DNA from 2 places in the Microbacterium ginsengiterrae genome. Region 1 is predicted to be linked to the other one. Evidence: predicted binding sites of a transcription regulator. Region 1 holds the regulator's gene; the other holds the start of a gene.

The links. The regulator LexA, encoded in region 1, represses DNA repair genes until DNA is damaged. The targets are predictions, from matches to a motif close to TCGAACANNTGTTCGA.
Region 2: recA (recombinase RecA) is a predicted target of LexA. The motif match lies at 2,635-2,650, and genes of this name have one in related genera.

Annotation. Positions count from the first base shown of each region.
Region 1 covers NZ_JACHMU010000001.1:239,338-246,252, forward strand. Annotated here, with positions in the region: gene HD600_RS01235 (SseB family protein) at 1-524, opposite strand, end outside; gene priA (bifunctional 1-(5-phosphoribosyl)-5-((5-phosphoribosylamino)methylideneamino)imidazole-4-carboxamide isomerase/phosphoribosylanthranilate isomerase PriA) at 508-1,254, opposite strand; gene hisH (imidazole glycerol phosphate synthase subunit HisH) at 1,341-1,970, opposite strand; gene hisB (imidazoleglycerol-phosphate dehydratase HisB) at 1,967-2,572, opposite strand; gene HD600_RS01255 (histidinol-phosphate transaminase) at 2,569-3,663, opposite strand; gene HD600_RS01260 (LysM peptidoglycan-binding domain-containing protein) at 3,694-4,056, opposite strand; gene lexA (transcriptional repressor LexA) at 4,320-5,006, shown strand; gene HD600_RS01270 (S9 family peptidase) at 5,073-6,915, shown strand, end outside.
Region 2 covers NZ_JACHMU010000001.1:2,517,860-2,524,774, forward strand. Annotated here, with positions in the region: gene HD600_RS12175 (FtsK/SpoIIIE family DNA translocase) at 1-842, shown strand, start outside; gene pgsA (CDP-diacylglycerol--glycerol-3-phosphate 3-phosphatidyltransferase) at 842-1,420, shown strand; gene HD600_RS12185 (CinA family protein) at 1,417-1,899, shown strand; gene HD600_RS12190 (helix-turn-helix domain-containing protein) at 2,044-2,352, shown strand; gene HD600_RS12195 (DUF3046 domain-containing protein) at 2,375-2,599, shown strand; gene recA (recombinase RecA) at 2,847-3,905, shown strand; gene HD600_RS12205 (regulatory protein RecX) at 3,942-4,652, shown strand; gene miaB (tRNA (N6-isopentenyl adenosine(37)-C2)-methylthiotransferase MiaB) at 4,686-6,236, shown strand; gene miaA (tRNA (adenosine(37)-N6)-dimethylallyltransferase MiaA) at 6,229-6,915, shown strand, end outside.

The DNA.
Region 1 (6,915 bases):
CACCGCTCCCCCTGCGCGATCGCCCACACGGCGGGGCGGCGGATGACGAACTCCGTCGGGGAGGTCGGATCCAGCACGATCAGGTCGGTGCCCTCCGCCGATGCCGCCAGTGCCGCGCGCACCGCCTCGACGGGGATCGGCCGCGCCGCGGCATCCCACGTCTGCATCGCCGTGACGGAGGAGAACACCGGCTGCACCTTGCGGCCGTCCGGTGCCGCGACGGTGACGATCGAGAGCTCCTGGGTCTTGTCGACCGTCAGGCCTGTCGGACCGACGCCCTCATCGCCCTTCTCCGCGATGAGGGGCACGAGCACCCGCGCTGAGCGGAAGGCATCGACGACCTCGACCTGCGTGCCCTCCCCCGCGCGGAACCGGATCAGCGCGTCGAGCAGAGCGGGGTCTGCGGAGCCGTCGTCGGCGGAGTGCGGGTTCGCCTCGAAACTGCGCCCCTCCCAGGGGACGCCGGCCGAATCCCCGGCGTTCGGTGCGCCGTGGTCGCAGCCGTCGTCAGTCGCCGGCGACATCCAGCGCCTCAGCCAGCGTGAACGCCCCGGCGTACAGCGCCTTGCCGACGATCGCGCCCTCGACCCCGAGCGGGACGAGGTCACGCAGCGCCGCGATGTCATCGAGGCTGGAGATTCCACCGGAGGCGACGACGGGCTTCGGCGTGCGCGCCGTCATCTCCCGCAGCAGTTCGAGGTTCGGTCCGCGCAGCGTGCCGTCCTTGGTGACGTCGGTGACGACGTAGCGGCTGCAGCCGGCGTCCTCCAGGCGGTCGAGGACCTCCCAGAGGTCGCCGCCCTCCTTCGTCCAACCGCGCGCGGCCAGCGTCGTGCCACGGACGTCGAGGCCCACGGCGATCGCGTCACCGAAGCGGCGGATGACGTCGGCGGCCCACTCGGGGTTCTCGAGGGCGGCAGTGCCGAGGTTGACGCGGGCCGCTCCGCTTTCAAGGGCGGCCTCGAGGCTCGCGTCGTCGCGGATGCCGCCGGAGATCTCGATGTTCACATCGCGGTGCTGCTTGATGACCTTGCGCAGGATGGCGGTGTTGCTGCCGCGGCCGAACGCGGCGTCCAGGTCCACGAGGTGGATCCACTCGGCCCCCTGGTCCACCCACTCGCGTGCGGCGTCGAGCGGGTCGCCATAGCTCGTCTCGGACCCCGCCTCGCCCTGCGTGAGGCGGACGGCCTTGCCACCCGCGACGTCGACGGCGGGCAGCAGGGTGAGCTTGGGGGTGGACGCGAAGTCGTTCATGTCATCCTCGGGTGGGTGGAGAGTGCGCAGAGGGCGCGAACTCCGACAGTAGTCCGCCTTGTGGCAGGGTTCAAAACCTGTTGCGGTCAGAGACTTTCGACCCAGTTGCGCAGCAACCGGATGCCGGCCTCGCCGGACTTCTCGGGGTGGAACTGTGTGGCCGAGAGGGGTCCGTTCTCGACCGCTGCCAGGAAGGGCTCGCCGTAGGTCGTCCAGGTGAGCTTGGGCGTGGGGAACGGCGGGATGACGTCGAGCTCCCACTTCTGCGCGGCGTAGGAGTGCACGAAGTAGAACCGCTCCTCCTCGAGTCCGCGGAACAGCACGCTGCCCTCGTCGGGATCGACCGTGTTCCATCCCATGTGCGGCAGGACGGGGGCGTTGAGCTCGGTCACGGCACCGGGCCATTCGCCGAGTCCCTCGGTGTCCATCCCACGTTCCACGCCGTGTTCGAACAGCACCTGCATACCGACGCACACCCCGAGGACGGGGCGACCACCGGCGAGTCGGCGCTCGATGATCTCGTCGCCGCCCTGCTCGCGCAACGCCTCGCGTACCGCGGCGAACGCGCCGACGCCGGGGACGAGCAGCCCGTCGGCCTCCAGAGCCTCGGCTCGGTCACCGGTGAGTCTCGCATCGGCGCCGGCGGCGATGAGCGCCTTGACTGCGGAGTGGACGTTGCCCGACCCGTAGTCGTAGACGACGACGGAGCGAGTCACAATGCACCCTTCGTCGAGGGGATGCCGTCGACGAGCGGGTCGAGCGCCTTCGCCTGACGGAAGGCACGTGCGAACGCCTTGAACTCGGCTTCGGCGATGTGGTGCGGGTCGCGCCCCCCGAGCACGCGGACGTGCACGGTGAGTGCCGCGTTAAACGTGATCGCCTCGAAGGCGTGACGCACGAGAGACCCGGTGAAGTGGCCTCCGATGAGGTGGTGCTCGAACCCGGCGGGCTCACCCGTGTGCACGAGGTAGGGCCGGCCGCTGATGTCGACGACGGCCTGCGCGAGCGCCTCGTCCAGCGGTACGAGCGCGTCGCCGTAGCGCGAGATGCCGGCCTTGTCGCCGAGCGCCTCGCCGATCGCCTGCCCGAGCACGATCGAGATGTCCTCCACCGTGTGGTGCGCGTCGATGTCGGTGTCACCGGATGCGCGGACGGTGAGGTCGGTCAGCGAGTGCTTCGCGAACGCCGTCAGCATGTGGTCGAAGAAGGGCACAGAGCTGTCGATGCTGCTGCGCCCTGTGCCGTCGAGGTTGAGTTCGAGTTCGACGGTCGACTCGGACGTGCTGCGACTGCGGGATGCCGTACGAGGAGCGCTCATGATGTCGAGTCTATCGACGCCAGTGCATCCAGGAACGCGGTGGTCTCGGCCTCGGTGCCCGCTGTCACCCTGAGGTGATTGGGGATGCCGACGTCGCGGACGAGGATGCCGCGCTCGTACAGCGCCTGGAACGTCGCACGGGGGTCTGCGACCCCGCCGAACAGGACGAAGTTCGACCATGATTCGTGCGGCAGGTAACCCAGCGCCTCGAGCGTGGCCGTGATGCGATCGCGCTGCTCGACGATCTCGTCCACCATGCCGAGCATCGTGTCGGAATTGCGGAGGGCCGCGACCGCGGCCGCCTGTGTGATGCCGCTGAGGTGGTACGGAAGGCGGACGAGCCGCAGGGCGTCGATGAACGCCGGGTCAGCGGCGAGGTAGCCCACTCTGGCACCGGCGAATGCGAAGGCCTTGCTCATCGTGCGGGAGACCGCGAGGCGCGGTCGGCCCTCCAGCAGCGTCAATGCCGACTCCGCGTCGCGGGGCGCGAACTCCTGGTACGCCTCGTCGACGACGACGATCCCCCGCGCGGCCTCGTACACAGCCGAGACGACATCGAGTCCGAGCGGAGTGCCGGTGGGGTTGTTGGGCGAGCAGAGCATCACGATGTCGGGGTCGGCCTGCTCAACCTGCGCCGCGGCTTCCTCCGCCGTGATCGTGTAGTCCGGCTCGCGCTCCCCCGCGATCCATCGCGCGCCGGTTCCCTGCGCGATGAGCGGGTACATCGAGTACGTCGGACCGAAGCTGAACACGGTGCGCCCTGGACCGCCGAAGGCCTGCATGATGTGCTGCAGCACCTCGTTGGAGCCGTTCCCCGCCCAGATCTGCTCCGGTTCGAGGTTGTGCCCGAGGTAGTCGGCGAACGCCTGCCGCAGCGTCGTGAACTCCCGGTCGGGGTAGCGGTTCACCTCGCGCAGAGCGACAGCGATGTCATCGAGGATGTCGCTGGCGACCTCGTCGGGAACGGGATGGGTGTTCTCGTTGACGTTCAGCGCGACGGGCAGCGGGGCCTGCGGTGCGCCGTAGGGTGTGAGGCCGCGAAGATCATCGCGGAGGGGAAGGTCGCCGAGAGAAACAGTCACCTTACCCATGTTAACGGCGGTGCCGCCCCTCGAGGCCGCTCAGTCGGTGTACTCCGCGGGGATCGCGATCTGCTGACCCACCTGCAGCGAACCGGTGCCGAGCGCGTTCAGCCGCTCGATGGCACTGATCACGGTGCGCGGGTCAGCGCTCGGTGCGACGGATTCGGCGATCGACCAGAGGGTGTCGCCGGGCAGGACCGTGACCGTCGCGAAGCTGACGGTCTGCGCCTCGTCTCCGGACGCGAGGGCGGAGCCGCCGCTGATCGCCGCGAAGGCGATACCCGCAGCGAGCGGAAGCGCAGCGAGGCCCGCGAGCACGCGCCTGCCGCGCGCCGTCAGGCGGAGCCGCGTAGCCGGACGAACGGCGGTGACGGACGGTGCGGTGACGGTGATGGTGCTCATGTGATCTCCTCTGCCTCTTTGGCGTAGCGTTCGCATCCGCCGCTCGGCCGGGAGCGACGAATGCGAAGCTACGTACCGAACTTATCTTCGAATTCGAACATCTGTCAAGAATTGTTCGAAACCCTGCACCCTCTTGCGCCCGACACGCTCGAACAGATCTTCCGAATCGGGCGATTTCTCGGATACGGTTTCGATAAGGACACCCCACCACGGGCCACCGACATTCGAATCGCCGCACCGGCAACGCCCCCGAAGGAGCAGACATGAGCGACAACGCCGTCACCGAAGCGGAGGCGCCGCGGACCCGTCGGCGGAAGAGCCTCAGCCAGAAGCAGATGGCGATCCTCGAGGTGATCCAGGCATCGATCGCCGCGCACGGCTATCCGCCGAGCATGCGAGAGATCGGCGACGCGGTGGGGCTCAAGTCGCTCTCGAGCGTCACCCACCAGCTCGGTCAGCTCGAGCTCAGCGGCTACCTCCGTCGCGACCCGGGCAAGACCAGGGCGATGGAGGTCCTGATCGACCTCCCCGGCACGAGTGGCGAGAACCCGGCGGACACGAACACCCCCGTCGGCGACGCGGCCATGGTCCCCCTCGTCGGTCAGATCGCGGCCGGCGTGCCGATCACGGCGGAGCAGCAGGTCGAAGAGATCTTCCCCCTTCCGCGCCAGCTGGTGGGCAAGGGCGATCTGTTCATGCTCAAGGTCACGGGCGAGTCGATGATCGATGCCGCCATCTGCGACGGCGACTGGGTCGTCGTCCGCACCCAGAACACCGCCGAGAACGGCGAGATCGTCGCCGCCATGCTCGACGGCGAGGCCACGGTGAAGACCTTCCGGCAGCGCGACGGCCACACCTGGCTGCTCCCCCGGAACAGCTCCTTCGAACCGATCCTCGGAGACGACGCCACCGTTCTGGGCAAGGTCGTCGCCGTCCTCCGCGCCGTCTGACCACGCGACGCATCGACGTCGCAGGAACCATTCTCGGGTGTCGGACGCCCCGCATAGGCTGGGAGCATGCCTCAGCCGTACGGAACCTGGTCATCGCCGTTCGCCGCTGCCGACATCGCGTCGTCCGCGCCACGCATCGACGGCGCGCGATTCGTCGGTGATGAGATCTGGTGGGGCGAGTCGGTCCCGGCCGAGAGCGGGCGGGTGACCGTACGACGCTCGTCGGGCGACACGGTACTCCCTGCGCCGTGGAGCGCGCGCTCACGCGTGCACGAGTACGGCGGTGGCGCCTGGACGGCCGACGAACAGGGGACCCTCTTCTTCGTGGAGGCCTCGGATCAGCGCGTGTATCGGTTGCAGCCGGGGAGCGAGCCGGAGGCGCTCACCGCGGTGGGAGCTGACGGGCGTGGCCCGCGCCATGGCGGGCTGCGGTTCCAGCACGGCCGGCTCCTCGCGGTCCGCGAGGACCTCGGCGCCGATCCGCACCGTCGGGCGATCATCGAGGTGCCGCTGGACGGGCGTGCAGCGGACGAAGCCGACGCCGTCCGCGTGGTCGTCGAGGGATCATCGTTCTTCGCCCACCCCGTGCTCTCCCCCGACGGCCGCAGCGTCGCATACGTCGAATGGAGCGGCACACGGATGCCGTGGCAGAGCGCTCAGCTCCACGTCCGCACCGAAGGGGCCGGCGGTGCCTTCGAGGAGGCGACGATCGACACCGTCAGTGCCCTCCAACCTCATTGGATCAGCGACTCCGAACTGCTCTACCTCGATGACCGCCCGATCGCAGACGACGGCCCAGTGCGCTGGAGCCTGCACCGCGCGGTGCGGGATGCGAGCGGGTCGTGGCAACGGGCGGGCGTGATCGCCCCTGCGGACGCCGACACCGGGTACGGTCTCTGGGTCCTCGGCAACCGCTGGTATCAGCCTCTTCCCGACGGGCGGATCGTCGCAGTCCGCACGAACGGGGCCGACGAGGTCGTCGTCGTCGACCGCGACGGCGCCGTCCAGACACTTGAGGTCCCCGCCAGTGCCCATGTCAGCGTCGACGACGTCAGCGGGACGCGGGTTCTGCTGTCCGGAGGGGGTGCGACGGTCAACGCCGGCCTGTGGGTCGCCGATGTGGAATCCGGCGACGTCAGCGCCGTCCGAGGCGGAGCGCCGGCCGATTCCGCATGGATGCCGCCGGCCCGCGCATTCACGATCGACGGCGCGCACGGCCCCGTACACGCCTTCGACTATCCGCCGGCCAATCCGAATGTCGTCGCACCGGACGGCGAACTGCCGCCGTACATCGTCTTCGTGCACGGCGGCCCCACCGCGCACGTCGCCGGGGCCGCGTCCGCGGCGATCGCGTTCTACACGAGCCGCGGCATCGGCGTCCTCGACGTCAACTACGGCGGATCCACGGGCTACGGCCGTGCCTACCGGGAACGGCTCGACGGGCAGTGGGGGGTCGTCGACGTCGATGACGTCCTCGCCGCCGCGCGCGGCCTCGCCGAATCAGGGCGCGCCGACCCCCGCCGGATCGCGATCCGCGGCGGATCAGCCGGCGGCTGGACCGTGCTGTCCGCGCTCGTGCGCGGCGGAGTGTTCGCGGCGGGGATCAGTCGCTACGGCGTCGCGGATCTCCGCATGCTCGCGGAGGACGCGCACGACTTCGAGAAGCATTACATCGACGGCCTCGTCGGCCAGCTGCCGGAGGCGGAGCAGGTGTACGTCGAGCGTTCGCCCCTCACGCACACCGACCGCATCGACGTCCCGGTCCTGCTGCTGCAGGGTGAGGACGATCAGGTCGTCCCCCCGTCGCAGTCCGAGGCGATCCGGGATGCCCTCGCCGAGCGGGGCGTCCCGCACGAGTACGTCCTGTACCCGGGCGAGGGCCACGGATTCCGCAAGGCGGAGACGATCG
Region 2 (6,915 bases), 2.3 Mb from region 1:
TCGTCGTCGTCGACGAGCTCGCCGACCTCATGATGGTCGCCCCGCGCGATGTCGAGGACTCGATCGTCCGCATCACCCAGCTCGCCCGCGCCTCCGGCATCCACCTCGTGCTGGCGACGCAGCGACCCAGCGTCGACGTCGTCACCGGTCTCATCAAGGCCAACGTCCCGTCGCGGCTCGCGTTCGCCGTGACGAGCGTCACCGACAGTCGCGTGATCCTCGACGCGCCGGGCGCGGACAAGCTCATCGGTCAGGGCGACGCCCTGTTCTCGCCCATGGGGTCCTCGAAGCCCTTCCGCCTGCAGGGCGCGTGGGTCGAGGAGAGCGAGATCGACGCCGTGGTCAAGCACGTGACGGCTCAGGCGCGGCCGGAATACCGCCCGGACGTCCAGGAGGCGCTGGATCCGGCGAAGAAGAAGGAGGTCGACGAGGACATCGGTGACGATCTCGAGGTGCTGCTGGCGGCCGCCGAGCTCGTCGTCTCCTCGCAGTTCGGTTCCACCTCGATGCTGCAGCGCAAGCTGCGGGTCGGCTTCGCGAAGGCCGGACGCCTCATGGACCTGCTCGAATCGCGCGAGATCGTCGGACCATCGGAGGGCTCGAAGGCCCGTGACGTGCTGGTGACCGCCGAACAACTCCCGGCCGTGATGGCCAAGCTCCGCGGCGAGGATGTTCCGGCCGCCCCGGCACCGTCCGCTGCACCGGCGGCAGCCGCTCATGCCGCACCTCCGGCGTCGGTCGACTACGGCCGCGACCCGATCGAGGCGCAGTTCGACGGGCTCCCCGTTGTCGACGACGGTGAGGGCGACGAAGACGCCTGGGGCCTGACGGGACGCGACTGATGGCGATTCCTCGGCAGCTGCCCAACGCGATCACGATCGCCCGCATTCCGCTCGCGGTCGTCTTCTTCATCCTCCTCCTGCTGGGCGGAACCCACGGTCTCGACGACATCGTGATCCGGTGGGTCGCCGGCGCGCTGTTCGTGTTGGCGATCTCGACGGACTGGGTCGACGGATACCTCGCTCGCCGTTATGACATCGTCAGCGACTTCGGCAAGCTCTGGGATCCGATCGCCGACAAGCTCCTCACCGGCGCCGGATTCGTCGGGCTCGCCATCCTCGGTGAGTGGCCGTGGTGGGTCGTCATCATCATCCTGCTGCGCGAGTGGGGGATCACCGTCCACCGGTTCATGGTCGCGAGCGATCACATCGTCGCCGCCGCATGGATGGGCAAGGTGAAGACCGCGTTCCAGGCCGTCGCCCTCGGCTGGTGGTTGCTGCCGCTGCATGAGCTCATCGGCATGGACTGGTGGACCGGCATCGGCCTCGTCCTCATGTACGCGACCCTCGTCCTCACGGTCGCGAGCGGCATCGATTACGTCGTGTCCCAGGTCCGGGGCGCGCGGGCCGAACGGCGATGAGCACGGCAGCCGAGTTGGTCGCCGCGCTCGCCTCGCGGGGTTGGACTCTCGGGGTCGCGGAGTCGTTGACCGGCGGCGCACTGACGGCGGCTGTGGTGTCCGTGCCGGGAGCCTCGCAGGTCCTGCTCGGCGGAGTCGTCGCATACGCCACACCGGTGAAGCACTCGGTACTCGGCGTGGACGCTGCGCTTCTGGAGGCCCGCGGTCCCGTGGATCCGGACGTCGCCACGCAGATGGCCGACGGTGTGCGCGCCGCCGTCGCGGTCGACGAACGCCCGGCCGATGTGGGACTGTCCACGACGGGCATCGCCGGCCCGGACTCCCCGGACGGGCAGCCGGTCGGCACCGTGCACATCGGTGTCGCCACGCCTGCGGGGACGCGGACGCGCGCCTACCTCTTCCAGGGAGACCGGTCGGCCGTGCGGGCGCAGTCGGTGGATGCTGCGATCGAGCTCGCGCTCTCTGTGCTCGGGGAATAGGGGCAGGTGCGCCCGCGTTGTCATCTTTGTGTCGTTCTCAACGAAACCACAGCGTAAGACGGTAGCGTTTCCGGTGTCGTGTCGCGTTAGACTGGCGATCCGTTCGGAGGAGACTTCGATCTGGGGAATGGAGAGGAGGTTCCGATGATTCTTGTACGACAGGAAATCGGCGATGTGCTGAGGAACTTCCGCCTGCAGAAGGGTCGCACTCTCCGGCAGGTCGCGAGTAAAGCGTCGGTGGCGCTCGGATACCTCAGCGAAGTCGAGCGTGGCCAGAAGGAGGCCTCCAGCGAGATCCTCGCTTCGGTGGCCGAGGCACTCGATGTCCCCATCTCCCGGATCATGCGCGAGGTCGGTGACCGCATCTCTGTGCTCGAGGGCATGCAGGTGTTCCCCGATGTGGTGCCGGACGATCTCGTCGCCTCGGTCGAGCCCGAGCTCTCGCTGCACTGACGCGCCCTACGGCTGACAGCGGATGCGACGCAGTGAGTTCCTTCGCGCCGTCGAAGATGAGTTCGGACCCCGTGCCATCGCATTGATGGACGATCTCGTGCTGTCCGCCGTCGGCGGTCGGACTGCATCCGAGGCCCTCCGGTCAGGCGTGCCGCCGCGCGACATCTGGACTGCGCTGTGTGAGGAGACGGACGTGCCGGCGGAGCGCCGTTACGGTGTCGGCCGCCTGGAACCTCGTCGCCACTGAAGGCCCTGCCGTCGCGACGCGCGGGCGGCGTGTCGTCGAATATGTGTTCGAAAAGGGCGTATCGTTCTGCACAAGTGGTTTCGAGTGTCTGTCATCCACGGTTCGTCGCGTCTCTGATCCGATGTCGGAGGCCCCTCGTACGGTGATTCCAGGCATACAAGCCATACGCCTTGTCGGAGAGATCGCCCAGCCGGAGCGACCGCGACAGCCTACAGGCGGCACCACGCGAACACATGAGGAGCACGTCATGCCATCAACCGCAGACCGCGAGAAGTCTCTGGAATCAGCTCTCGCTCAGATCGACCGCCAGTTCGGAAAGGGCTCGGTCATGCGGCTGGGCAGTGACGAGCGCGCCCCCGTCGCCGTCGTCCCGACCGGTTCGATCGCGCTGGACGTCGCCCTCGGAGTCGGTGGACTCCCGCGTGGACGCATCGTCGAGATCTACGGTCCTGAGTCCTCGGGTAAGACGACCCTGACTCTCCACGCGATCGCCAACGCCCAGAAGGCGGGCGGTATCGCCGCGTTCATCGATGCGGAGCACGCGCTCGATCCCGAGTACGCGAAGAAGCTCGGCGTCGACATCGATGCGCTGCTGGTGTCGCAGCCCGACACCGGAGAGCAGGCGCTCGAGATCGCCGACATGCTGGTGCGTTCCGGTGCCATCGACCTCATCGTCATCGACTCGGTGGCAGCGCTCGTTCCCCGTGCGGAGATCGAGGGCGAGATGGGCGACTCCCACGTCGGCCTCCAGGCTCGACTGATGTCGCAGGCACTGCGCAAGCTGACCGGTGGACTTAATCAGACGAACACCACGATGATCTTCATCAACCAGCTGCGCGAGAAGATCGGAGTGTTCTTCGGCTCGCCCGAGACGACGGCCGGAGGTAAGGCACTGAAGTTCTACGCCTCGGTCCGCATGGACATCCGTCGTATCGAGACGCTCAAGGACGGCACCGACGCGGTGGGAAACCGTACGCGCGTCAAGGTCGTGAAGAACAAGATGGCGCCGCCGTTCAAGCAGGCGGAGTTCGACATCCTCTACGGCGTCGGAATCTCCCGCGAGGGCAGCCTGATCGACTTCGGCGTGGAGCACGGCATCGTCAAGAAGTCCGGCTCGTGGTACACCTACGACGGCGACCAGCTCGGGCAGGGCAAGGAGAACGCCCGCAACTTCCTGATCAAGAATCCCGACATCGCGCTGACGATCGAGACGCAGATCAAGCAGAAGCTCGGGATCGGGGGCGCAGGTCCCGAGGGCGTCGGAGCACCGGCCGCCGACGAGCTGGCACAGCGCCGTCCGGCCTGATGACTGTGCAGCGCCCTCCGATCGGTGGAGTGAGCCATGAGTGACGGGGGCGAGGACCGCCTCGCTCCCGTCATCCCGCTGTTCGGTGGCAAGGTCGCACGCGCGTCCGACCTTGCCACCGACGGCGCAAGTGATCATGACCGTCCGGCTGCGCCGCACGCAGTGGGGTCGAGCGGCCGTGGGCGAGAGCAGTCGCGTCGAAAGGACGCGCCGGCAGCTGATGCTTCGGGAAGCTTCGACCCCGACGAAGCCGTCGCGCAGGCCGAGGAGGCGCTCGTGCGGAAGCTCAGGGCGCGTTCGCTCTCCATCTCGGAGGCTCGACAGGTTCTGCGCGAGAAGCATCTCGACGCGGCTGCCGTCGACGACGTCATCGACCGATTCTGTGAGCGCGGATACCTGGACGATGGGCTGCTCGCGGAGCATCTCGTCATCTCCGGGGTCGAGCGCAAAGGTCAGGGCCGCGTGGCCCTCTCGCGGTCCCTTGCGCAGCGGGGGATTCCCCGTGACGTGATCGATGCCGCGCTCGGAGATCTGCCGGATGATGATGCCGAACGCGCATTGGAGTTCGCCAGGACGAAGGCGCGGTCACTGTCACGACTCGACTTCGACACGGCGTTGCGGCGGCTCGTCGGTCAGCTCGCTCGACGCGGCTACGGCGGCTCCGTCGCCATGACGGCGGCGCGGACGGCGCTCACGGAAGCCTCTCTCGGCGGTCCGAGCAGCGTGCGGTTCGTCGACTCGGAATGATCGGCGGCAACCGCTCGTAGAATGGAAGGCATCATGACTATTCCGCGCAGCGAACCGACGATGATCTCCGCGTCGCCGGCGGCCGTCGACGTCGACGGACGCCACCGAACGTACGAAGTGCGTACCTTCGGATGCCAGATGAACGTGCACGACTCCGAGCGCCTGTCCGGCTCCCTCGAGAGTGCGGGCTATGTGCGGGCGGATGCCGGCACCGAGGCCGATGTCGTCATCATCAACACCTGCGCGGTCCGCGACAACGCCGCAGGGAAGCTCTACGGCACGCTCGGACATCTCGCATCGGTCAAGCGCCGCAAGGAGGGCATGCAGATCGCCGTCGGCGGCTGCCTCGCGCAGATGGACAAGGACGCCGTGCTCGACAAGGCGCCGTGGGTCGATGTGGTCTTCGGAACGCACAACATGGGCTCCCTCCCCGGGCTGCTCGAGCGCGCGAAGCACAACGGTGATGCGGAGCTCGAGATCCTCGAGTCCCTCGAAGTCTTCCCCTCGACGCTCCCGACCAAGCGGGACTCCGCGCACAGCGGCTGGGTGTCGATCTCCGTCGGCTGCAACAACACCTGCACGTTCTGCATCGTCCCGAGCCTTCGAGGCAAGGAGAAGGACCGTCGTCCCGGCGACATCCTCAACGAGATCCGCCTGCTCGTCGAAGACGGCGCGATCGAGGTCACCCTCCTCGGACAGAACGTGAACTCCTACGGCGTCGAGTTCGGCGATCGACAGGCGTTCGGCAAACTGCTGCGCGCGGCAGGCCAGATCGAGGGCCTCGAGCGCATCCGTTTCACCAGCCCGCACCCCGCAGCGTTCACCGACGACGTCATCGACGCGATGGCCGAGACGCCGTCCGTCATGCCTCAGCTGCACATGCCGCTGCAGTCCGGCAGCGACCGCATCCTTCGCGCGATGCGCCGCTCGTACCGCAGCGACCGCTTCCTCGGGATCCTCGACCGCGTGCGTGCACGCATGCCGCACGCCGCGATCTCCACGGACATCATCGTCGGCTTCCCCGGGGAGACCGACGAGGACTTCGAAGACACGATGCGCGTCGTGGAACAGGCTCGGTTCGCGAACGCGTTCACCTTCCAGTACTCCATCCGCGAGGGAACCCCGGCCGCCACGATGGAGGACCAGGTCCCGAAGGCCGTCGTGCAGGAGCGCTACAACCGTCTGATCGCTCTGCAGGAGCGGATCTCGCTGGAGGAGAACCAGAAGCAGGTCGGCCGCGAGGTCGAGGTCCTCGTCTCCGTCGGCGAGGGCAAGAAGGACGTCGAGACGCACCGGCTCACCGGCCGCGCAGAGGACAACCGCCTCGTGCACTTCGAGGTCACCGAGGGCTCGGAGATCCCGCGTCCCGGCGATGTCGTCCGCGTGACGATCACTCACGGCGCTCCGTTCCACCTGCTCGCCGACGACCCCACCGGCGAACCCCTGCGCATCCGCCGCACACGCGGCGGTGACGCGTGGGATCGGGCCCAGGCGGAGTCGTGCGGTGTACCCGCTCCGGCCGGAGCAGCCGGAGCGCCCCGTGCCGTCTCCCTGGGTCTTCCCACCCTGCGCGTCGGTGTCTGACACTCGGCTCTGGGCCATCGTCGGTGCGACCGGCACCGGCAAGAGCGACTTCGCTCTCCGGCTCGCCGAGCACCTCCGTGCTGCCGGAAATCCGGCGGAGATCGTCAACGCCGACGCGATGCAGCTGTACCGCGGCATGGACATCGGTACGGCAAAGCTCCCGGTCGCTGAGCGGCGAGGCATCCCGCACCACATGCTCGACGTCCGCGATGTCATGGAGGAAGCGGCCGTCGCCTGGTACCAGCCGTTGGCACGAGCGGCGATCGCCGACATCCACGCGCGCGGGGGAGACGCGATCCTCGTCGGTGGGTCGGGACTCTACGTCTCGAGCGTGATCTTCGACTTCCGGTTCCCGCCGCGCGACGCCGCCGTGCGCGAGAGGCTCGAAGCCGACCTCGAAGCGCTCGGTGCGCCGACGATGTACGCGCGCCTGCGCGAGAAGGACGCCGTCACGGCCGCGCGTGTGGACCCGAAGAACGGGCGACGAGTCATCCGCGCCCTGGAGGTCCTCGAGCAGGGCGCGCAGAACCATGGCGCCGCTCTCCCCGACGCGCCGAAAGCGTGGCATCCGCTCACGCGCATCCTCGGCGTGCACGTCGATCGAACCGCGCTCGTCGACCGCCTCGATGAGCGGGTGCGCCGCATGTGGGACCAGGGGATGCTCGAAGAGGTCTCCCGG